Regions from separate parts of the Halochromatium sp. NSM3 genome, predicted to be linked through region 3. Evidence: predicted binding sites of a transcription regulator. Region 3 holds the regulator's gene; each other region holds the start of a gene.
What was found. Region 3 encodes sigma-54, which starts transcription at its own class of promoters, with help from an activator protein. Its sites were predicted from a motif close to TGGCANGNTNCNTGCTT; they were not measured.

Region 1 (7,457 bases), on a different contig from region 3:
TTTCGGTCAATGCGACGTCAAGGAGCTGCAGCCGCTGGCGCGCGAGATCTTCGAGACCTTCCGCTGCCCGATCCTGAAGGTCGAATTCCGCCATCAGGGCACCTGGCGCATCGGTGCGGTCAAGGCGCTGCCCTTGGCGTCGGTGACAACCGAGGGCGAGCCAGCGCTGTTCACGGCGCTTGAGGGCTACCTGTCACGACGCTGGCGTCAGCCCCGGGCGCGACTCTCCTATCGTTATGATCTCGCCGTGCTGCACGATCCCAACGAGGAGCTGCCGCCGTCTGATGGCAAGGCCCTGCAGCGTCTGGTCAAGGCGGGTAAGGCGCTCGGCGTCAATGTCGAGCTGATCCAGCGCAAGGACTACAGTCGGCTGGCTGAATACGACGCGCTGTTCATCCGCGAGACGACCCGTATTGGCCACCACACCTTCCACTTCGCCAAGAAGGCCGATAGTGAAGGGATGGTGGTGATCGACGACCCGGACTCGATCCTGCGCTGCACCAACAAGGTCTATCTTGCCGAGCTGCTCGCCGCCCACCGCATCCCACGACCGAAGACCCTGGTGCTGCGCAAGGAGACCCTGCTCGAGGCCGAAGAGCAGATCGGTTATCCGGTGGTACTCAAGATCCCGGAAGGCTCCTTCTCGCGCGGGGTATTCCGGGCCGAGGATCGCGCCGGACTGACCCGGATCGCGACCCGGCTTTTCAAGCAGTCGGATCTGATCCTGGCGCAGGAATACCTGTACACGCCGTTCGATTGGCGCGTCGGCGTGCTCGGGCGTCAGCCGCTCTACGTCTGCAAATACCTGATGAGCCGCGACCACTGGCAGATCGTCAAGCACGAAAGCGATGGCCGTCACGAGCAGGGCGGCTTCGAGACCTTGCCGATCGAGGCGGTCCCCAAGCCGGTGATGAGGACTGCGCTCAAGGCCGCCAACCTCATCGGCGATGGCCTCTATGGGGTCGATCTCAAGGAGACGCCAGGCGGTCCGGTGGTGATCGAGGTCAACGACAATCCCAGTCTGGATTCGGACGTTGAGGATCTGGTTTTGGGCGAGCAGCTGTACGCGCGGCTGATCGGTGAGTTCGTCGCTCGGCTCGATCGCCGCCGTAGTCGAAGTTGCTGACCGTCGCTGATAAGAGCAAGCCGAGAATGCATGTACTCGCAAGCGTGCAACGAAGTGTCAGATCGCCTAAGCGGCCTTGAGCCTGGGACAGGGGTGCCCGGATCGTTCAACCAGGCTGATTCAGAACTGCTTGACCTTGATGTTCATGGTCTGGATGCGATAGGCGATCTGGCGTGGGGTCATGTTCAGCAGGCGTGCGGCCTTGGCCTGGACCCAGCCGGCTTGCTCGAGGGCGGCGATCACGCGCTCGCGCTCGTCGATGTCCGGGTCGTCGAAGTCGATCGCGTTGTCGGCGGCAGCGGCGCCTGAACCGGCCGCCGAGGAAAACCCCGCGCGCGGTTCCGGGAGGTTGCCGACATCGAGCCCGGTCAGGTCGATCACGTCACGGTCGATGATGCCGCACTCGCTCATCACCGCCGCGCGTTCCATGCAGTTCTCGAGTTCGCGCACGTTGCCGGGCCAGTCGTAGCGCATCAGCACGCGCAACGCGCTGTCGGTGATGGTCAGTTCGCGGCCTTGCTGCTTGGCAATCTTGGCGACCAGGAATTGGGCCAGCTCGGGCACGTCCTCGATGCGCTCGCGCAACGCTGGCATGACGATCGGCATCACGTTGAGCCGATAGTAGAGATCCTCGCGGAACTCACCCACCTTGACCTCCTGCTCTAGGTTGCGATTGGTGGCTGCGATCACTCGCACATCCACCTTCATGGTGCGGCTGCCGCCGACGCGCTCGAACTCGCCCTCTTGGAGCACGCGCAGCAGCTTGGCTTGGAACGCCGGGCTGATCTCGCCGATCTCATCCAGAAACAGGGTGCCGCCGTCGGCCTGCTCGAAGCGGCCTTTGCGCTGGTTGACCGCGCCGGTGAAGGCGCCTTTCTCGTGGCCAAAGAGTTCGGATTCGAGCAGGTTGTCCGGCAGCGCGGCGCAGTTGAGTTTGATGAAGGTGCTCTGCGCGCGCGGCGAGTTGTAATGGATGGCGTTAGCGATCAGCTCCTTACCGGTGCCGGATTCACCACGCACCAAGACCGTGGTGTTCCACTTCGCGACCTGGCGCACCTGCTCGAAGACGACGCGCATGCGCTGGGTGTGACCGATGATGCTGTCGAAGCCGTGTGTGCCCTTGACGTGTCGGCGCAGCGCATCGCGCTCCTCGCGCAGGGCGCGGCGCTCGGCCTCGACCGAACGCGCCAGCAGCACCGCTTGGCCGATGAGATTGGCGACCATCTCGGCAAACCGCGCCCGCTGCTGCAGGCGCTCATCGCCCACCGGCGGTTGGATGGCGAGCACGCCGGCGGCGGGGCCATCGCCGATGCGAATCGGCACGCCGATGAAGGGGAGATTGCGTTCGAACATGCCGAGCTTGTCGAGGAAGCGCGGCTCGTCGCTGACCCGTTCCAGCAGCCACTCGCGGTTGGTTTCGAGGATGTGCCCGATGACGCCTTCACCACGACGATAACGCACCTTCTCGAACGGGGCGGCGTCGTCATCGTGCAGGGCGCTGATCAGCAGATCGCCGGACTCTTCGTCGAGCAGGCTGACCATGCCCAGGTAGAGGCTGCCACGCTCGTGCAAGGTCTGGAGCACCGTGCGCAGGGTCTCGCGCAACTGTAGTGAACGGCTCAGGATGCGGCTGACATCGAAGAGTGCGGCGAGCTGCGCCTCGAGCAGGTCGGCGCGTTGCGAATCCTGGTGCGTGTCCGAGAGGGCATCTGGGCGCATCTCCGGGCGTGGCGCGTCTGGTCGATCCTTGTCGTCTATCGGCGCGGGGGCTGAGTTAGTCACGGGGCAAGGCGTTGGTCAAGGTCACAAGGAGGCGGCAGCCATCGCTATAGTCAGGGTCAATCTCGATACTACCACCGTGTTGATTGGCGATCTCCTGCGCCAGTGGCAGTCCCATGCCGGCGCGGCCGCGGCGCTGGCGCCAGCCAATATAGAAGGGCTCGAAGGCCTTGTAGCGATCGCCGCTCGGGAAGCCGGGGCCGCTATCCTGGATGCAGACCTCGACCGCGTCCTCGAGCGCGCGGGTGCTGATGTGCAGCTCGCGCTGGCTGCGTCCGCCCTCGCGCGTGGCTTGCAGCGCATTGTCGATGAGGTTCTTGAACAGCGAGCGCAGCTCGGTCTGGCGCGCAGTGATCTCGGGCAGGACATGCGAGGGACGCCAGTCGACGGTGACACCCGAGGACAGCAGAGCATCGGTCTCGAGTGCCAGCACATGGCGCACCAGTTCGTTGACATTGACGCTGACGCCGGCCTCGATGATCTCATCCGGGAGTGCCGCTTGCAGGGTCTTGAGCGCTTGCTCGCTCGCCTCGGTGATCTGTGCCAGGGTCGGCGCGAAGCCTTCAAGGGTACCTGCACCGCTGGCGAACATGGCACTCGCCGCGCGCAACAGGTTGAGTGGGGTTTGGATCTGGTAGCTCGCGGCGGCGAGTGCTTCACGCATGCCTTGGGCGAGGCGCTGCTCGGCGATGCGTGCGCGCAGATGCTCGAGATGCGCGCGCTCGATCTCGCGATGGCGGGCGGTGACATCGGTCGCGAGTAGCAACAGACGCGCATCGCCACGATTGCCGCGACCAAAATAGCTGCGGGCGCTGCCGTCCTGCTCGCTGATGCAGGTGCCGGAGCACGAAAACCAGCGTGGTCCAAGGCTGCCGGGGACCTCTAGGCTGACCTCGATGTTCTTGAAGTCTTCGCCGTCGCCGCTGGCGGGGACGGTGCGCTCGATGGGGTCGAAGCCGGCCTGTTGGCGCAGCGCGGCGCGGATCAGCGGTAAGGGTTCGCGCCCGCGTAGGTCGCCGAACAGCTTCTTGTACTCCATGTTGTCGAGGATGATCTCGCCCTCGGCGTCGAGCAGCACCATCACCGTCGGTGCGGCATCGAGCACGTTCTCGATGCGTGTCTTCTGCTGCCTGAGCGCGCTCGCCAGTTCATGCTCGCGCGTCACATCCCGATGCATGCCGAGGAAATAGGCAATCTCGCCGCTGCTATCGAGCACCGGCGAGATGACCAGTTCGGCGAGATATTCATGACCCCTCTTGCGCTGGTTGACCAGGGTGCCGGTCCAGGTCTTCTTGCGCTGGATGGTGCGCCAGAGTTGGCGATAGATACTGTCCGGGGTGGCGTTGCTGGAGAGGATCGACTGGTTCTTGCCGAGCAATTCGTCGCGAAGATAGCCGCTGAGATGCTCGAAGGCGGCGTTCGTGTAGAGGATGTTGGCGTTTGGATCGGTGATCGAGATCGCGACCGGTGATTGTTCGACGGTCTCGAAGTAGAGGCGTGGCGGCAGTGGATCTGAGGCATCGCCGGCCATCAGGCACAGGGCCGTGAGCACCTCGGGCGGCGTGCCCTCGGGTGGCTGGCGCAAGAAGGCCGCAATCGCATTGCGCACTAGCGGCTGTGCGTTCTCCGATGCAGGATCTGACCGGGGGCTCGACGTGGACGTGCCCGGCGGACTCAGCGAGCGCGATGCGCTGCTCTCCGAGGATGATTGAGCCATGGGGGTTCTCCTCTCTCGTGACCTGTCGTTGTGGTGCCGCCCGTTCAATCGCCTTAGGTTGGCATCGTAATTTAAGCAGGATTCGTGCCGTTATACATCGGCGCGTCCATCCCGCCGCTTGCTCGGCGACAGGCCCATTCATCAACGCGAGAAACCGCAAGCCTTGTCGGGTTTGCGACAATGTGCTGCGCTGCAGCATGCGGGCTGTGTCGTCCGCGACAGTCCCCCCTTGTCTCGATGGCACGCGCAGGCCCGGCGAGGGCCGGGGCCGTGTTGCCAACGGCCCCGTTTTAGCACGGTTTTCCGGCCCGGTTTGGTTCTGTTTGCGGATTCCCTGTCTCGCTGATGGCGTTGCAGGCTCAGCGCTGGCATCGGATTTGCTTTATGCCTGTTCAGTCCTGAGTGCGAGCGGTCTTGGCCGCGTGCGTACCGCCCTTGCCGGAGAGCCTTGCCGAAGCCCCATGACCGAGTCTCTGATGCTGATCCTCGCGACCGCGCTGGTGAACAACGTGGTGTTGGTCAAGTTCCTCGGCCTCTGCCCGTTCATGGGCGTTTCCGGGAAGCTTGATACCGCGCTTGGCATGGGGTTGGCAACCACCTTCGTGCTGACCCTGGCGGCTGCGGCCAGTTGGCTGTTGGAGCATTGGGTGCTCGAGCCGCTGGAGATCGGCTTTTTGCGCATCCTGACCTTCATTTTGGTCATCGCGGCGGTGGTGCAGTTCACCGAGATGATGGTGCGCAAACTCTCGCCGATGCTCTATCAGGTGCTCGGCATCTTTCTGCCATTGATTACGACCAACTGCGCGGTGTTGGGCGTCGCGCTGCTCAATGTGCAGGAGCAACACAGCTTTGTCGAGAGCCTGCTTTACGGCTTCGGCTCGGCGCTCGGCTTCACGCTGGTGATGGTGTTGTTCGCCGGGCTGCGCGAGCGGCTGGCACTGGCGCAGGTGCCAGCGACCTTTGCCGGGGCGCCGATCGCCTTCATCGTCGCTGGCCTGCTGTCGCTGGCCTTCATGGGCTTTGCGGGGCTGGCCTGAGGTACGCATTGATCACTGACTTTTATCCTGGAGCATGTCGACATCATGGTTTCTGCAATCCTGAGCTTGACCACCCTTGGCCTGGGGCTCGGCGCACTGCTCGGTGTCGCCGCGCGGTTTTTGAAGGTCGAGGAGAGCCCGCTCGTGGCCGAGATCGAGGAGCTACTGCCGGGTTCGCAGTGCGGTCAGTGTGGCTTTCCAGGCTGTGCGCCGGCGGCGGTGGCGATTGCCGAAGGCAAGGCGCCGGTGACCCTCTGTCCGCCTGGTGGTCGGGCATTGGCACAGGCCTTGGCGCAACGGCTCGGCGTGTCGGTGGACCTGAGCGCCGTTGCCGAGCAGGCGCCGCAGGTGGCCTATGTGCATGAACGGCTCTGTGTCGGCTGCACCAAGTGCTTCAAGCGCTGCCCGACCGATGCCATCGTCGGCGCCAAGGATCAGATTCACGCGGTTTTTGAAGATGCCTGCGTCGGCTGCAGGGACTGCGCCGAGGTCTGTCCGACCGAGTGCATCGAGATGCGTCCCGCCACGATCACGCCGAGCAATTGGGTGTGGCCGAATCCGTTGGCCTGCTGCTGACAGCGCATCCATCACGATCCGTCCGCTCCTGACGAGAGAGTCCCCATGCGTCTATTCACCATCCGCGGCGGTGTCCATCCCGAGGATCGCAAAGATCTCTCGGCCGGCCGACCCATCGAGGCGCTGCCGATGCCAAAGCTGCTTCACATCCCGCTGCAGCAGCATATCGGCGCGATCGCCAATCCTCTGGTGCAGCGGCGCCAATATGTCGCCAAGGGTGAGCGCATCGCCCAAGCGCAGGGCGCGGTCTCGGCGCCGATCCATGCGCCGACCTCGGGCCGCATCGTCGGGCTTGGACTCTATCCGGCGAATCATCCGTCCGGCCTCTCGGTGCGGACCATCACCCTGCAGCCGGATGGCAAGGATCGTTGGCACAAACGTATCGCAGGTGTCGCTGATCCATTCGCGCTGGAGCCTTCCGAGATCGCGCAGCGGGTCGCCGATGCCGGCGTGGTTGGGATGGGCGGGGCCACCTTCCCGTCAGCGGTCAAGCTCGGTCTCGGCAAGCGCTACTCGCTCTCGACACTGGTCATCAACGGCTCCGAGTGCGAGCCCTATCTGACTTGCGACGATCAATTGATGCGCGAGCAGGCCGAGGCCATCGTCGATGGCGCACGCCTCATGGCGCGCGCGCTTGGCGTCGAGCGCATCCTGTTCGGCATCGAGGGCAACAAGCCCGAGGCGCTGGCGGCGATGCAGCAAGCCACAGCCGAGTTCGATGGGGTTGAAGTGGTTCGGTTGCCGATGCGCTATCCGATGGGCTCGGAGAAGCATCTGGTGCAGACCCTGACCGGCAAGGAGACGCCAGCCCGTGGCTTGACCGCCGATATCGGCGTGGTGGTACACAATCCAGCGACCGCCTTTGCCGTGCATGAGGCGCTGCGGTTCGGTCAGCCGCTGGTCTCGCGGGTGATCAGCGTCACCGGTGGGGCGATCAGCGCGCCGAAGAATCTACGGGTGCTGATCGGCACCAAGATCGAGGATTTGGTCGAGCACTGCGGCCGCTTCCGCGAAGAGCCGGCGCGGCTGATCGCCGGCGGGCCGATGATGGGCCAGCCAATCCCGGAGCTGCGGGTGCCGGTGATGAAGGGCACCAATGGCATCCTGGCGCTGACCGCCGCCGAGACCGGCCTGCGCGAGCCAGGGCCGTGCATCCGCTGCGGCAGCTGTGTGCAGGCCTGCCCGTGCGGGCTATTGCCGCTGGGTATGGCCGCCCAGGTGC
Region 2 (7,457 bases), on a different contig from region 3:
GTGCCGTCCGCTCGAGCGCGGGCGGGAGCGACATCGCCAGGGGCATCGAACCGGCCGCCGACGAGGCTGATGCGCCTGGCAAGTCGAAGTCATTCGAGACGGCGCTCGGGCCGGCCGAACGGATGCTCACCTCGCCCTCCCCGAGCGTCTCCAGAACGAGCTGTCGATCGCGCGGCGCCAGATGCACCAGGTCCATTACCTGCGGCAGAGCACCGACCCGGTAGCCCGAGAGCAGCCGATGCAATGCGCCGAGGAACGCGAGTCCACGGTTGCACTCGGCGACCTCCTCTGGTTCCGGCAGCACCGGCGGCCGGTAGGTCTGCATGGCGCTCGGCATCGCCAAGTATTCCAACGCGACCTCATCATCTCCAACCGGCTGGGTTCCAGGACCGACGGCACCGATCGGGAGTGGCCGGGGCTCGTGGTTGGGCAGATTGTTCATGACTGGCTCCTAGATCAGATGGCCCAAAAGAAACGCCGGGCATACTTGCTGTTGATCGATGTACCCGCGCTAACCCGGCGCCTGCTCGAACTGAATCGCTATCCCAATCCCCGGCGGGCGCGTCGGCCCGGCCTCCAGTAGCCGCAAGAACTCGGCCAGGTATTCAGCCCAGTCGCGCACCCGGCTAATAGCGCCAAGATAGGCATCGCCGCGCAGTAGGATCAGGGCCGGGACGCGACTGACGCCATAGCGGTCCAACAAGACCTTCTCGGCATCGGGCCCGATGAGGGCCGCGTCGAAGCACCCGGAGAAGGCAGCGATCAGCTCCGGCAGGATCACCGCGACATCCAACGCCTCTGGATACTTGGCCGGATCGCCGGCGATGAACAGCAGATGATGGCCATCGCGTGCAATGAAGGCCTCGACATCATCGCCCCCGAGTTGCGGCAGGCCATGACGTTCGGTCAAGGCATCGATCAGAGGTGCGAGCATTAGTTCATCCTTTCCGTTGTGATCGGTTCAGTCGTCCAGCCTGCGCTCGGCCCGACGCACGGATCAGGGCTCAGGCACCCTGTTTGGCTCTCGCTCGGATGGGCCAAGTCCGCTGTGCTCGGCGTGATCCTCCTTGCCAGCAACCGTTCATCACCGGTGCGACAGGCCAGCTCCGGCGGCGGCCGTCCGAACTCATAGGCGGCGAGATCCAGCGCTGGATGTGGTAGATCTGGTCGCACATCTTGACCCATAGCAGACCAGGCCTCAGCTTTCGCCGAATGGGCACCGGTCCCCATGCGCCTTGAGGCAATCGGACCAGCGCTAGCGCCCGCAGCTGCGCCAACAACCGCATCGGCAGCCGCAGCCGATGCAGTATCTCCGAGCGGCCTGATCCCAAGCTCGGCCAGATAATCCAGGGCCATCTCGATAGCCGGGTCAAGCGCCGCCTTGATCTCGGGCCGCAGGCTACCGCCAAAGTCCTCTAGCTCGACCGGTTGGACACCGATCAGAAGCAGACGGTCAGGCGCGTCGCCGAGCAGATCGGCCAGCGCCAGGACCTCCTGGAAGCCGGTCTGATGCAGGCTCATCTTCTTGGCGCCGAGGAACTGCGGCACCGCATTGCCCTCGACCCGCTTCAGCGCCCCCGGCGGCAAGCCATAGTCGACCGCATCGAAGACCACCAGTACATCGGCCGCGCGCACCTGATCGACCAGGTAGAGACCCTGGGTGCCACCGTCGAGTAAGGTGACATTCGGCCCGAAGCGATACCTTGAGGCCATCGCCTCGATACAGCGCACGCCAAAGCCCTCATCGGCCCAAAGCAGATTGCCGATCCCAAGCAGCAGCACACGCGGCTCCTGAGCCAGCGCTCCACCGGAATCACTCCCCACTCCCCACTCAGCACTCACCACTTTCTTCATGGCCGGTCATCCTTAAACATCCGCCAGCCGCTGATCATGGTGCTGATCAGGCTCTGACGCGACATCACGTCCTCGCGGATGGCGGTATAGACGTGCAACATCACGAAGACGACGATCACCCACATGCCCCAATGGTGCCAGATGCGCACGTCCTGACTCTGACCGACCAGCGGGATCACCCAGCCGAACAGCTCGTCCTGCCAGCTACCGAGCCCGGCCTGCTCCGAATAGAGCGCGAAGCCGGTAACGATCATCACCAGGCCGCCGACGGTGATGATGACGACCATGAACAGATGCGCGAGCGGATTGTGCCCATAGTACTTGTGCGGCTCGGGCTCTTTGAATGCATACCAGCGCACCTCGTGCCAGAGTTCGCTCCAAAAGCTGCGACGCCAGAACGGCAGGGTGAACAGCTGCCGCGAGTAGCGGTTGCCGACAAAGGCCCAGTAGATCCGAAACAGGAAGCCAAACGCGAACACATAGCCGGCGGCGAAATGGAAGAAGCGCATATAGCCCATCACGAAGTGATCACTCGCCTCGCCGGTGACGGTCGGCAACGGGTTGGCGATGAACCAGCCGGTGACGGCCAACACCGTGATCGAGAGCGCGTTGACCCAGTGCCAGACCCGCAGCGGCGCCTGGTAGACATAGACTGCGGTGCGTTTGGTGACCGGGATACCAGCGCGGCGTTTTTGGCGCCGCTTCTCGCTCAGGAGGTCTTCTGATGTGGTACTCATCGGCAACCTCCTAACGCACCTTGATGCGGGTCATTTCCTGGCCGTCCGGCGCCATCACATGCGTCGAGCAGGCCAGGCATGGATCGAAGCTGTGCAGGGTGCGCAGGATCTCGAGCGGCTCATCGGCCTTGGCCAATGGCGTATTCATCAGCGCCGCCTCGAAGGCACCGATATTCCCTTGCGGATCGCGCGGAGAGCCATTCCAGGTAGTCGGCACCACGGCTTGATAATTGGCGATCTTGCCCTTCTCGATCACGATCCAGTGGCCGAGCGCGCCGCGCGGGGCCTCGGCGGTTCCCACGCCCTTGGCATGCTTCGGCCAGCGACTTGGCTCCCATTTGTCGGTGTTCGCGGTCGCGGTGTCGCCGGCCTTGATAGTCGCCATCAGCTTGTCCTGGAAGTAGCGCATTTTGTGCGCCGCCCAAGAGGCCTCGAGTCCGCGCGCGGCGGTGCGTCCCAGAGTCGAGAACAGCGCACTCAGCGGCAGGTCCAGATCCTTGAGCAGCTTGTCGACCGGCTCCTTGAACTCCGGGTTGCCCTGCGCATAGCCGATGACGTAGCGTGCCAGCGGCCCGACTTCCATCGCATGGCCACGCCAGCGCGGGGCCTTGATCCAAGAGTACTTGGCGCCCTCGTCGACCGCCTCGATGCGGGTCGAGGTGCCCTTGGCGTTGGGGCCGAGCTGATAGTTTGCCTCGGTGACACCGTCCCAAGGGTGCAGCCCCTTGGACTCGTCGTCGTAGCGGAACCAGGAGTGGTCGACGAACTCCTGGATCTGCTCCGGGTCGCGCAGATCGACCTCGTGGATCTTGGAGAGATCGCCGTTGATGATGGCGCCGCGCGGCAGCAGCAGGTTGCTGGCCGAATCGTCGTTGGCGTGATCCGGGATGTCGCCGTAGGACATCACCGCCCGACTGCTCAGACCGCCGCCGTAGGTCCAGTCCTTGTAGTAGGAGGCGATCGCGCGCAGGTCCGGGATGTAGACGCGATCGATGAAATCGATAGTCCGGTCGATAATGCCGGACACCAGATTCAGCCGCTCCATGTTGACCGCGCCGACGGCGCCGACCTCGTGGACATTGATCGCGCAGGGCATGCCGCCGACCAACCAGTTCGGATGCGGATTCTTGCCGCCGTAAATGGTGTGGATCTTGACGATCTCCTTCTGGAAATCGAGCGCCTCCAGATAATGCGCGACCGCCATCAGATTGGCCTCGGGCGGCAGCTTGTAGGCCGGATTGCCCCAGTAGCCGTTCATGAATGGGCCGAGCTGCCCGGACTCGACGAAACGCTTGATCCGGTTCTGCACGTCGCGGAAGTAGCCGGGCGAGGACATCGGCCAGTCGCTGATCGACTGCGCCAGCGCCGAGGTCGCCTTCGGGTCGGCCTTCAGCGCGGCCACCACGTCCACCCAGTCGAGCGCATGCAGATGGTAGAAGTGGACCAGGTGGTCATGCGCCTGCAGCGTCAGCTGCATGATGTTGCGGATCGAGTTGGCGTTCTCCGGGATCGGGATGCCGAGCGCATCCTCGACCGCACGCACGCTGGCCAGTGCATGGGTGCCGGTGCAGACGCCGCAGATGCGCTCGGTGAAGGCCCAGGCATCGCGCGGATCGCGGCCACGGAGGATCACCTCGAGCCCGCGCCACATGGTGCCGGTCGAGACCGCGTTGCGGATCACATTGTTCTCGTCCAGGTTGACCTCGCAACGCATGTGGCCTTCGATCCGGGTCACCGGATCGACGACGACGCGCTTGCCGCTGTTGTCGAGACTGAAGCCGTTCGGGGTCTGGATCTGCGGCTGGGCCGGCGCTTGAGCTTGGTCTTGGACTTCGGGCTGGGCGGCGGCCTCACTCTGGTTATGCGGTTGAGGCTGGCTCTGGGTTATATTCGGGGTCGCGGTCATCGGTCGTCACCTGCCGGGGTGGAATCTGCCGGATTGGAAGGGCTGGGCTCGTGCTGTTGCTGCTTGGCGCGATGAACGGCCGAATAGGCGGCATGGGCACCGATAGCGGCGCCGACCACCCCGACCGCGCCCAGCCCGACCTTGTCGGCATTGGCCTCGACGCCGAAGGCGTGGGTATCGGTCACGTGCTGATAGAAGCTGCCCTTGTCCCAGAAGCCGTCCTCGGAGCAGCCAATGCAGCCATGGCCAGACTGGATCGGGAAGGACACGCCATTGTTCCAGCGCACCGTCGAGCAGGCGTTATAGGTCGTCGGACCCTTGCAGCCCATCTTGTACAGGCAGTAGCCCTTGCGCGCGCCCTCGTCGTCCCAGTCCTCGACGAACTGGCCGGCATCGAAGTGCGGCCGCCGATAGCACTTGTCGTGGATGCGCTGGCCGTAGAACATGACCGGCCGGCCCTGGCGGTCGAGCTGCGGGATGCGCTCAAAGGTCAGCATGTAGGTGAGCACCCCGGTCATCACCTCGGCGATCGGCGGACAGCCGGGCACCTTGATAATCGGCTTGTCGCGGATCACCTGATCGATCGGCGTCGCCTGGGTCGGGTTCGGACGCGCGGCCTGCACGCAGCCCCAGGAGGCACAACTGCCCCAAGAGATGATCGCCTTGCAGTCCTTGGCCACCTCCTGCAACTGCTCGAGGAACGGCCGGCCGCCGATGATGCAGCTCATCCCCTCCTGATTCAGCGGCGGGTTGCCCTCGACCGCGAGGATGTAGTTGCCCTTGTACTTGTGCGTGATCTCCTCGAGGATGGCCTCAGCCTGATGCCCGGCCGAGGCCATGATCAGGTCGTCGTAGTCGAGCGAGATCATCGACAGCACCACATCCGAGACCAACGGATGGGCGGAGCGGATGAAGGACTCGGAGCAGCAGGTGCACTCAAGCCCATGCAGCCAGAGCACCGGCGTGCGCGGCTTGGTCTCCATGGCATGGGCGATCTTGCCGGCGAAGCTCGGCGCCAGGCCGAGCGCGGTCGCCGTGAGGCTGCAGTATTTGATGAAGCTGCGCCGGGTAATCCCCTGGCGGCGCATCACCTCATAGAAGGTTTCGGTGGTTGGCATCGGCGCTTGGCCCTCTTTCGGTCCCCTCGGGTTTCTCACTGACAATTGTCAATGCAGGGGCCGGGCCAGCTTTAAAACTTACTTAAAAACCAATATCTTATGCATACAATATTGCGGTCGATCAACTTTTAGATCGATAACATTCTTTACGGTTTACGCCAAATTGAAAACTTTCTATACAGAGCGCCTCAAGTCGTCATCCTCGCCATCTTCCTGATCACCAAGAGAGCCTATCGTCCTGAACAGCAACCGCATCATCCAACACCTCCAAGAAGGCGATGACCAACTACTTGGCGAATCAGAATACGAACTGATGCTGAGCGAGCGCGCTAACCGGCAGCGCTACGCTTCGTGCCGCGTAGCTCCTAGAAGCTCGCCCATTCGTCCTCGGCCGGCGACGTGGAAGAACGCCGCGCCGTCGGACGAGGCGTAACGGGCGATTCCTGCTTGGGTCGCCCCAAGCGTGCGGTTGGCGTCGCAGCGGGCGTCTCGCCGCTCAGGCGGAACGAGCCGATCAGAGCGTTGAGCCGTTCGGCCTGTTTGCGCATCTCGCTGGACGCCGCGCTGAGCTGTTCGACCATCGCCGCGTTGTGCTGAGTCATGGTGTCGAGTTCGCTGACGGCGGCGTTGACCTGGCCAATGCCCTGGCTCTGCTCCTTGGTGCCGGCGCTGATATTGCCGATCATGTCGGTGACCTGCTCGATGCTCGAGACGATCTGTTCCATGGTCTGCCCGGTGTGCTTGACTAGTTTATTGCCGGACTGAGTGCGGGCCACCGAAGTATCGATCAGTTCGCGGATGTTCTTCGACGCTTCGCCGGAGCGGCTGGCCAGGGTCCGAACTTCCTGAGCGACGACCGCGAAGCCGCGGCCGTGGTCGCCGGCACGGGCCGCTTCGACCGAGGCGTTGAGCGCTAGGATGTTGGTCTGGAAGGCGATGCCGTCGATCATGCCGATGATTTCACTGATCGCCAAGGCCGAGGTGTTGATCTCATCCATGGTGCGCTCCAGCTGCTGCATCGCCTTGTGACCCTCGCGGGCGACGTCGGCCGTCGAGTTGACCAGTTGACTGGCCTGCATGGCGGCTTCCGAGGTGTTGCTGACGGTCGCCGAGATCTGCTCCATCGACGCCGAAGTCTCCTGCAGGCTGGAAGCCGCCTGTTCGGTCCGAGTGGCGAGATCCACACTGCCACTGGCGATCTCGTCGGACGCAATGCTCACGCCCTGGGTGCTGGTGCGCACCGCCTTCAGGGTCGAGTCGATGTAGGCGATGAAGTCGTCGAACTGGCTCGCCAGCTCGCCGATCTCGTCACGGCGGGACGAGTCGATACGCGCGGTCAGGTCGCCGTCGCCCTCGGAGATATCCTTGATCCGCGCGGTGACGGCGCGGATCGCTCGGGACATCAGCAGCGGCCCGAGCAGGGCGAGGGTCGTCGCGGCGAAAAACACCGCCAGCGAGAACAGACCGATGATCCAGCGCTGCGTCTTGATCTGTGCCAGCGACAGGGCCTGGAGTTCGGCGACCTTGGCGTCGGCCGCCTCACCGCCCAAGTTGTAGACCTCACGCAAGGCGCCGAACGCCTGCAGCGAGGCGCCGTCGGAGAGTGTCGTTGCCGCCGCGCTGTTACCCGCCGCCTGCAGTTCGAACACGCGGCTGGAGTGCTGCGACCAGGCTTCAAAAAGCCCATCGAATGCCGTGAGCTTGGCGACGACATCGGGATAACCGGCCATCAGCGTCTTGAAGTCCTGCATGCGATCGAAGGCCTGCTGGGCGTTCTCCCGATAGTCGGTTCGCGCGCTCTGTGCCTTGTCGGTGTCCGGCGCGGCGCGCAGGTATTCCATC
Region 3 (7,457 bases):
CCGTGACCACCGGCCCCAGCTCGCGCACCAGTGAGGCGGCGACCATGACCCCCAGACTCTCGGCGGCGCCGAACTGTGACAGCACATAGTGGCCTTGGAGGCTCAACACCATGCCGACGAACAGGCCGGAGACGACGATGATGAGCAGCGAGAGCACGCCGATGCCATAGAGTTGCGCCAGCAGCAGACGCGGGCGGATCAGCATCGACGGCAAGCCGCCCAGGATGCCCGCCAGCAGTAGGTGAGCGCGGCCGAGGCTGGCCAGTATCGAGAGCCCCGCGCGTCCTAGACTCGCTAATACGTCAAGCACGAGGGGCGCTCAATGGATGGCATCCTGGAGCAGATCCTGCTCCAGCGCCGCAGCCGGGTAATGATAGTGCACGGGCCCATCGGGCTCGCCATCCATGAATTGCCGCACCCAGGCCGACTCGCTGGCCGCCACCTGTTGCGGGGTGCCTTGGGCCATGATCTTGCCATTGGCGATGATGTACAGGTAATCGGCAATGCTGGCGGTATCAGCCACATCGTGACTGACGATGATGCTGGTCATGCCGCTGGCATCGTTCAGTTGCCGGATCAGCGAGACCAGCACGCCCTTGGAAATCGGATCCTGGCCGGTGAAGGGCTCGTCGTACATGATCATCATCGGGTCCAGCGCGATCGCCCGCGCTAGCGCGACCCGGCGCGCCATGCCGCCGGAGAGCTGACTCGGCATCAAGGCTGCAGCCCCACGCAATCCAACCGACTCGAGCTTGATCAGCACCAGTTTGCGCAGCACGGATTCCGGCAGCTTGGCGTGCTCGCGGATGGGGAAGGCCACGTTCTCGAACACGCTCAGGTCGGTGAGCAAGGCACCGCTTTGAAACAGCATGCCCATGCGGGTGCGCAGCCGATAGAGATCGGCGCGACTGAGTGACTGGATCGCGTGTCCATCGACCTCGATCTCGCCGGCGTCTGGCTGCAACTGCCCGCTGATCAGTTTCAGCAGGGTGGTCTTGCCGGTCCCGCTTGGGCCCATGATGGCAGTTACCATTCCGCGCCGGATCTCGAGATCGATGCCGTCGAAGATGCAGTGCTCGGCATGATAAAAGCGCAGACCACGCACGCGCACGAGCGCCTCGCCCGGCGTGGCGTCGGTGGCCATGGCCGCTGCCTTTGGCTCGGCTGCGGGCTTGGACAGAGCTGGTTCCATCGATGGTTGATCCCTGTGCGGGCTGCGATCCAAAGCGGGGCATTCTCGCGACCTCCCCGCACAGCGTCAAGGACGAGGCGGCTTTACTGGCTGACGGGTCTCTGCCTGTCTGATCCAGCGCTGGTTCCATGTCTGGCCGAGAAGCCAGCTCCCAGCTGATCTAGATGAGGGCGGATTAGGCTCAGCGCTGGTTCACCGCTGGCTCAGCCCGAGCAGTTCCAGCAGCTCTTGCCAGGCGCTGAGGCTGTTGCTGGTCGGTTGCGCCAGGATAATCAGGCTCGGTGCGTGGCCATGGTGCTGGATCAGTGCGCTCAGCCAGTGCTTAGCGCCCCGGAGGTCTTGGTGGAGCGCGCTCGGCGCTTGCACGGCATAGCGTTCGCGGGCGGCGTTGGGCTCGCCCGCGTTCGAGCCTGAGCCGGAATCCGGGTCCGCGCCTGCATCCGAGCCAGGGCCAAGGTAGCGAAACCAGGCCTCCACTGCGGGCTTGCCGGCCGCAGGCTCGCCGGCGTCGGCCGGGACGCGTGGCGGAGACGCTACCGGCTCGAGCCAGGCTGCGAGCTTTGGTTCGAGCAACTGCCCGAGGATGGCGGCCTGGAGCGGCGGTTCGGCCTGTGTCGAACGAGCAGGAGCGGTCGATCGAGCAGTCGGATGCGCGGTCAACCGTGCGCGCGGCTGCTCGGCGACGAAGCGGAATCCCGCTGGCACCTCATCGCGCCATTGTGCGACCTGCGAGGCATCGCTCAGGCTCCAGACCGAGGATGGCAGCAGGGTGGTACGAAAACAGTTGGCGAAATAGGTCAGCTGCCAATCCTCGGGCAAGTCGTCCGGGTAGAATGTGGCGCGATCGGCCAAATCCCACCAGCCGCGCGCGGTCACCATCGTTGCGTTGCTCATGCGCGTATCATAGGCCGGAGAGTGGGCACGAGGGTACTCGGGGGAGCCAGAAGCACATGACCGACTTCAACACGCGCGCAAGGGCGATCGAACTCGTGATCTTCGATGTCGACGGAGTGATGACCGACGGCAGTCTCTACCTCGGCGATGATGGCCAGGAATACAAGGCGTTCCATTCGCGCGACGGTCATGGCATGACGATGCTGCGCGAGGCCGGTATCGCGATGGCGGTGATCACCGGGCGGCGCTCCGAGGTGGTGCGCATCCGCATGGAGAGCCTCGGCGTGGCGCATGTCTACCAAGGACAGTGCGACAAGGCTCCAGCCTACACGGCGTTGCGCGCCGCCTGCGGGCTTGAGCATGCCCAGATGGCCTATGTCGGCGACGATGTGGTCGATGTGCCGGTGATGCGCCAGGTCGGTCTGGCCGTGGCCGTGGCCGATGCGCATCCGCTGGTCAAGGCGCATTGCCATTGGCAGACGCGCTTGCCTGGCGGACGCGGTGCCGTGCGCGAGGTCTGCGAGGGATTACTGGCCGCGCAAGGCAAGCTCGATGCGCTCTTGCAGCGCTATGCCGCGCGCCCCGATGTTCCTGACCAGGCGTGAACTCAGCCTAGCCGTGCTCTTGCTCGCGCTCGGCAGCGCGGCATTGTGGCTGCAATGGGCAGACGACGCCAGCAAGGCGCCGGGGCGCGATGGTGAGCGCCGTCCAGACTACATCGTCGAAGGGCTCAGCGTGGTGACGCTCGATGCCGAGGGGCTGCCCGATCGGCGTCTCGACGCGGTGCGTCTTCGCCACTACCCTGATGACGACAGCAGCGAGTTGGATGAGCCGGTGCTGAGGCTGTTCGACGCTGCGGCCCTGCGCTGGCACGCCCGCTCGGTGCGAGCATGGATCAATGCGCGCGGTGACGAGGTGCTGCTCGAGCAGGACGTGCGACTGCAGCGAGCGGCAACGGCACAGTCGGCGCCGATCGAGCTTCGCACCAGCGAGCTGTTGGTGTTACCCGAGGTCGACTACGCCGAAACCGCGCGTTATGTCGAGGTTGAACGCGAGCATGACCGGCTGAGCGCAAGCCAGGGTTTGCGGGCCTGGCTTGGTGGCGAGACGCGTATCCAGTTGTTCGGGGCTGTGCGCGCGCGGATGGATGATACGCAGGCGGATGGTGCTCGGATGGATGCTGATCGGATGGGGCGGGGTAACGATGATGATGCTGGTTGAGGTGAACGCGATGAATCAACAGCGCCAACGCGCATCCCGCTTGTTTGCGCTGCTTGAGCTTATGCTGCTCGAGCTTTTGCTGTTCGGGCTGGCGCCGCTCGGCCTGATGCTCTGGGCCGCGACGCCCGCGTGGGCGCTCGAGGACGATCAGTATCAGCCGATGTATATCGAGGCCGATGCCGCCGAGTTTGACGAAAAGCAATTGACCAGCCTGTACATCGGCAACGTCGAGGTCACCCAAGGCAGTCTGCGCATTCAGGCCGACGAGATGCTGGTGCATCACGAGTCTGACCGCCGGATCAAGAAGATCATCGCCATCGGCCAACCGGTCCGCTATCGTCAGCGCTTGGATGATGACCCGGACGAGGTGACCGGGCAGGCCTTGCGGATGGAGTACGAGGCCGAGCGTGAAGAGCTGACCCTGATCGATGAGGCGGTGCTGATCCAAGCGAAAGACCGTTTCGCCAGCGACCGCATCGTCTACAACCGCATCACCGAGCGCGTGACCGCAGGCATGAGCGCCCAAGGCTATGAGCGGGTCAAGATTCGGCTCGAGCCCGAATCCACGCCCGAGCCGGCGCCCGCGCAATGATGCCGACCCTCGAGGCGCGCGCGCTGGCCAAGACCTATCGGCGGCGGGCCGTGGTCAATGGTGTCGACCTCAGTGTCGACGCCGGCGAAGTGGTGGGCCTGCTGGGGCCGAACGGCGCGGGCAAGACCACGAGCTTTTATATGATCGTCGGCCTGGTCAGCGCCGACGCCGGACGCATCCTCCTCGACGGCGAGGACATCACGCATCGGCCCATGCACGCCCGCGCGCAGCGGGGGCTGAGTTATCTGGCCCAGGAACCCTCGGTCTTTCGCAAACTCAAGGCGCGCGATAATCTGATGGCGGTGTTGGAGATGCGCGCCGAGAGCAGTCGCGAGGATCATCGCCAGCGCTGTGACGAGCTGCTCGATGAACTGGGCATCAGCCATGTTGCCGATTCGCTCGCGCTGAGCCTCTCCGGAGGCGAGCGCCGACGCCTCGAGATCGCCCGCGCGCTGGCGCTCGAGCCCAAGATCATGCTGCTCGACGAGCCCTTCGCCGGCGTCGATCCGATCGCGGTGGGCGATATCAAAGGCATCATCGGCCATTTGCGCGATCGGCGCATCGGCGTGCTCATCACCGACCATAACGTCCGCGAGACGCTGGATATTTGCGACCGGGCGTACATCATCAACGCCGGCGAGGTGATTGCCGCCGGCGCTCCCGCCGCGTTGCTGCAGGACCCGCAGGTGCGGGCCGTGTATCTCGGTGAACATTTTCGGCTGTAAAGCACCTTGGCCGTCGAGCAGGCTTTTCGACTAGACTTCAAGGTTCCATCAAGCCTTTCGCACTCGTATCAACGCTCGGCATGAAGCAAAGCATCCAGCTCCGTCTTGGTCAGCAGTTGACCATGACGCCGCAGCTCCAGCAGGCGATCAAGCTGCTGCAGCTCTCCACGCTCGACCTGCAGCGCGAGATCCAGGATGCGCTCGAGTCCAATCTGATGCTGGAGTCGGCAGACGAGGGCGAGACCGAGCGCGAGGGCGCGCCCGCCGAGACCCGCGAGGAGAGCGAACGCCAGCGCCATGAGGCCGATGCTGCGGTTGACGCCGAGGTTCCGGCCGAGTCGAATGCGCTGCCCAATGATCTGCCGCTCGACAGCGATTGGAGCGATACCTACGACAGCGAAGCCAGCGAGCAGTATGCCGGTCCTTCGGCCTCGGCCGGGGTCGGCTCGGGCAATGAGGTCGACCTGTTCGCCCAGCAGTCGCGGCCGCAGACGCTGCACGACCACCTCGAATGGCAGCTCAATCTGGGCCATCTCGGGGCGCGCGACCGACTGATCGCCGAGGCGCTGATCGATGCCATTGATGCCGATGGCTACCTCCGGCTCGATCCCGCCGAGCTTCTGGAGACGCTGGATCTCGAGGATCTCGAACGCGATGAGATCGAAGCGGTCTTGCACGCCGTCCAGGCCCTCGATCCGCCCGGCATCGGCGCCCGCGATCCGCGCGAGTGCCTGTTGCTGCAACTGCGCCAGCTCCCCGCAGAGACCCCGCATCGGGCCGGCGCGCTGATGATCTGCGAGAAACTGTTCGATGCGCTGTCGCGCAACGATCTCGATGAGCTGCGCCGCCATACCAAGCTCTCGGACCTGGAACTTGGACGCGCCCTGGCGCTGATTCGCTCCTTGCAACCAAGGCCCGGGGCCTTGATGAGCGAGCATCGTCCGGACTACGTCATCCCCGATGTGCTGGTGCGCAAGCGCGCCGGCAGTTGGCAGGTCGAACTCAATCCCGACACGCAGCCTAAACTGCGAGTGAACGAGGACTATGTGAAGCTGATTCGACGCGCCGATAATGGCGCCGAGAATACCTGCCTCAAGACGCATCTGCAGGAGGCCCGTTGGTTCATCAAGAGCCTGTTGAGCCGCAACGACACCGTGCTGAGGGTGGCGGCCAAGATCGTCGAGCTGCAGCACGATTTCTTCGAGTACGGCGAAGAGGCGATGCGTCCGCTGATCCTGAGAGACGTTGCGGAGTCGCTTGAACTGCATGAGTCAACCGTCTCGCGCGTGACCACTCAGAAGTATATGCACACCCCACGTGGTACGCTCGAGTTCAAGTACTTCTTTTCCAGCCATGTCGGCACCGCTGCGGGGGGCGAATGCTCGTCCACCGCCATCCGTGCCTTCATCCGCAAACTGGTCGCCGCCGAGGCGGCCAACAAACCACTGAGCGACAGCAAGATCGCCGGCATCCTGTCCGAACAGGGCATCAATGTCGCGCGCCGTACCGTCGCTAAATACCGCGAGGCCATGGGTATCCCACCCTCGAACGAGCGCAAGCGCCTGTAGCGGTCAGCGTCACGTGCCGCTACGGTGCGCTTGCAAACCCAGGAGTGACACTATGCAAATCAACCTGACGGGTCATCATGTCGATATCACCGAGCCGCTGAAGGGCTACGTCGACAGCAAATTCGAGCGCTTGGAACGCCACTTCGATCATGTGATCAAAGTGCATGTGATCCTCAGTGTCGAGAAACTGCGGCAGAAGGCCGAGGCCCGCATCCACATGAATGGGGCCGATGTCTTCGCCGATGCGGTTCACGAGGATATGTACGCAGCCATCGATGGGCTGATCGACAAACTCGATCGCCAGGTCCTGAAGTACAAGGAAAAGCGCCAGAGTCATCGCGGCGCATCGACCAAGACGCAGGCCGAGGGTGAAACCGTCAGCGGCGAGCCTGGCGACGAACTCGACGACGAGCGGGAGCCGCTGCACTAAGCGAGCGCCTGGACGCCGGTGCCGGAGTCCGACGCGCGCTGGTCGGCTCCGGCCTCTTTTTTTATCTGAACGGCAGAGGCGCCTGTCGATGGCGCGCGACTCCGATTCCTTTTGGAGCAACAGTTGATGCTTCCCCTGACGTTAATCACAGAGCCACGTATCCGCTGTCGTGTCGAGGTCACGAGTAAGAAGCGGTTGCTGGAATCCTTGGCCGAACTCTTGGCGCCGGTAGGTCCGCACTGTTCCCCGTCTGCGGTCTTCGACCTGCTCAATGAGCGTGAACGGCTCGGCAGTACGGGGTTGGGCGAGGGGGTCGCGCTACCGCATGCGCGCATCGCCGGTATCGACGATGCCGTGGGCGCCTTCGTCCAGCTCGATCAGGCGGTGGGCTTCGACGCGCCGGATGATCGGCCGGTCGATCTCGCCTTTGGTCTGCTGGTCCCGGAAGCGGCGACCGAGGCCCATCTCAGCCTCTTGGCCGGGTTGGCCGAGCGCTTCAGTGATCCACGCTTGCGCGCGGCCTTGCGCGAGGCGAATGACGCCAGCACCGTGCTGGCCTTGCTGCGGCGCTGAGGTCAGCGCTGAATCCGTTCACGCCGATGCCACCCGTCGATACGCTCCAAGGGTTGGTCGCGCAGCTTGGACCGCGCCTGCGCCTGCGTTGGCTGACCCCCATGCCCACGCAGCCACTGGCGCTGGTCAGCGACGATCTGCCAGGCGGCGCCGCGCAGAGTCTCGTCGGCTCGCTGAACTGCATCCATCCAAACCGCCTGCAGGTGCTGGGGCTCGCCGAGATGCACCATCTCGAGGATCTGAGTCAGGCGTCCGCGCGCGA

Region 1: the regulator sigma-54 is predicted to act here: its motif matches at 4,696-4,712, upstream of nifL (nitrogen fixation negative regulator NifL).
Region 2: the regulator sigma-54 is predicted to act here: its motif matches at 5,667-5,683, upstream of AC54T3_RS06675 (hydrogenase small subunit).

Annotation. Positions count from the first base shown of each region.
Region 1 covers NZ_JCAQIA010000042.1:776-8,232, forward strand. Annotated here, with positions in the region: gene AC54T3_RS14845 (RimK family ATP-grasp domain-containing protein) at 1-1,126, shown strand, start outside; gene nifA (nif-specific transcriptional activator NifA) at 1,247-2,845, opposite strand; gene nifL (nitrogen fixation negative regulator NifL) at 2,901-4,514, opposite strand; gene rsxA (electron transport complex subunit RsxA) at 5,084-5,659, shown strand; gene AC54T3_RS14865 (RnfABCDGE type electron transport complex subunit B) at 5,705-6,235, shown strand; gene rsxC (electron transport complex subunit RsxC) at 6,281-7,457, shown strand, end outside.
Region 2 covers NZ_JCAQIA010000011.1:51,192-58,648, reverse strand. Annotated here, with positions in the region: gene AC54T3_RS06700 (hydrogenase expression/formation protein) at 1-442, opposite strand, end outside; gene AC54T3_RS06695 (hypothetical protein) at 512-934, opposite strand; gene AC54T3_RS06690 (HyaD/HybD family hydrogenase maturation endopeptidase) at 934-1,854, opposite strand; gene cybH (Ni/Fe-hydrogenase, b-type cytochrome subunit) at 1,851-2,591, opposite strand; gene AC54T3_RS06680 (nickel-dependent hydrogenase large subunit) at 2,602-4,497, opposite strand; gene AC54T3_RS06675 (hydrogenase small subunit) at 4,494-5,615, opposite strand; gene AC54T3_RS06670 (methyl-accepting chemotaxis protein) at 5,981-7,457, opposite strand, start outside.
Region 3 covers NZ_JCAQIA010000002.1:99,074-106,530, reverse strand. Annotated here, with positions in the region: gene mlaE (lipid asymmetry maintenance ABC transporter permease subunit MlaE) at 1-310, opposite strand, end outside; gene AC54T3_RS01670 (ABC transporter ATP-binding protein) at 320-1,192, opposite strand; gene AC54T3_RS01665 (DUF72 domain-containing protein) at 1,385-2,086, opposite strand; gene kdsC (3-deoxy-manno-octulosonate-8-phosphatase KdsC) at 2,143-2,691, shown strand; gene lptC (LPS export ABC transporter periplasmic protein LptC) at 2,672-3,307, shown strand; gene lptA (lipopolysaccharide transport periplasmic protein LptA) at 3,318-3,899, shown strand; gene lptB (LPS export ABC transporter ATP-binding protein) at 3,899-4,624, shown strand; gene AC54T3_RS01640 (RNA polymerase factor sigma-54) at 4,705-6,192, shown strand; gene hpf (ribosome hibernation-promoting factor, HPF/YfiA family) at 6,245-6,622, shown strand; gene AC54T3_RS01630 (PTS sugar transporter subunit IIA) at 6,749-7,195, shown strand; gene hprK (HPr(Ser) kinase/phosphatase) at 7,222-7,457, shown strand, end outside.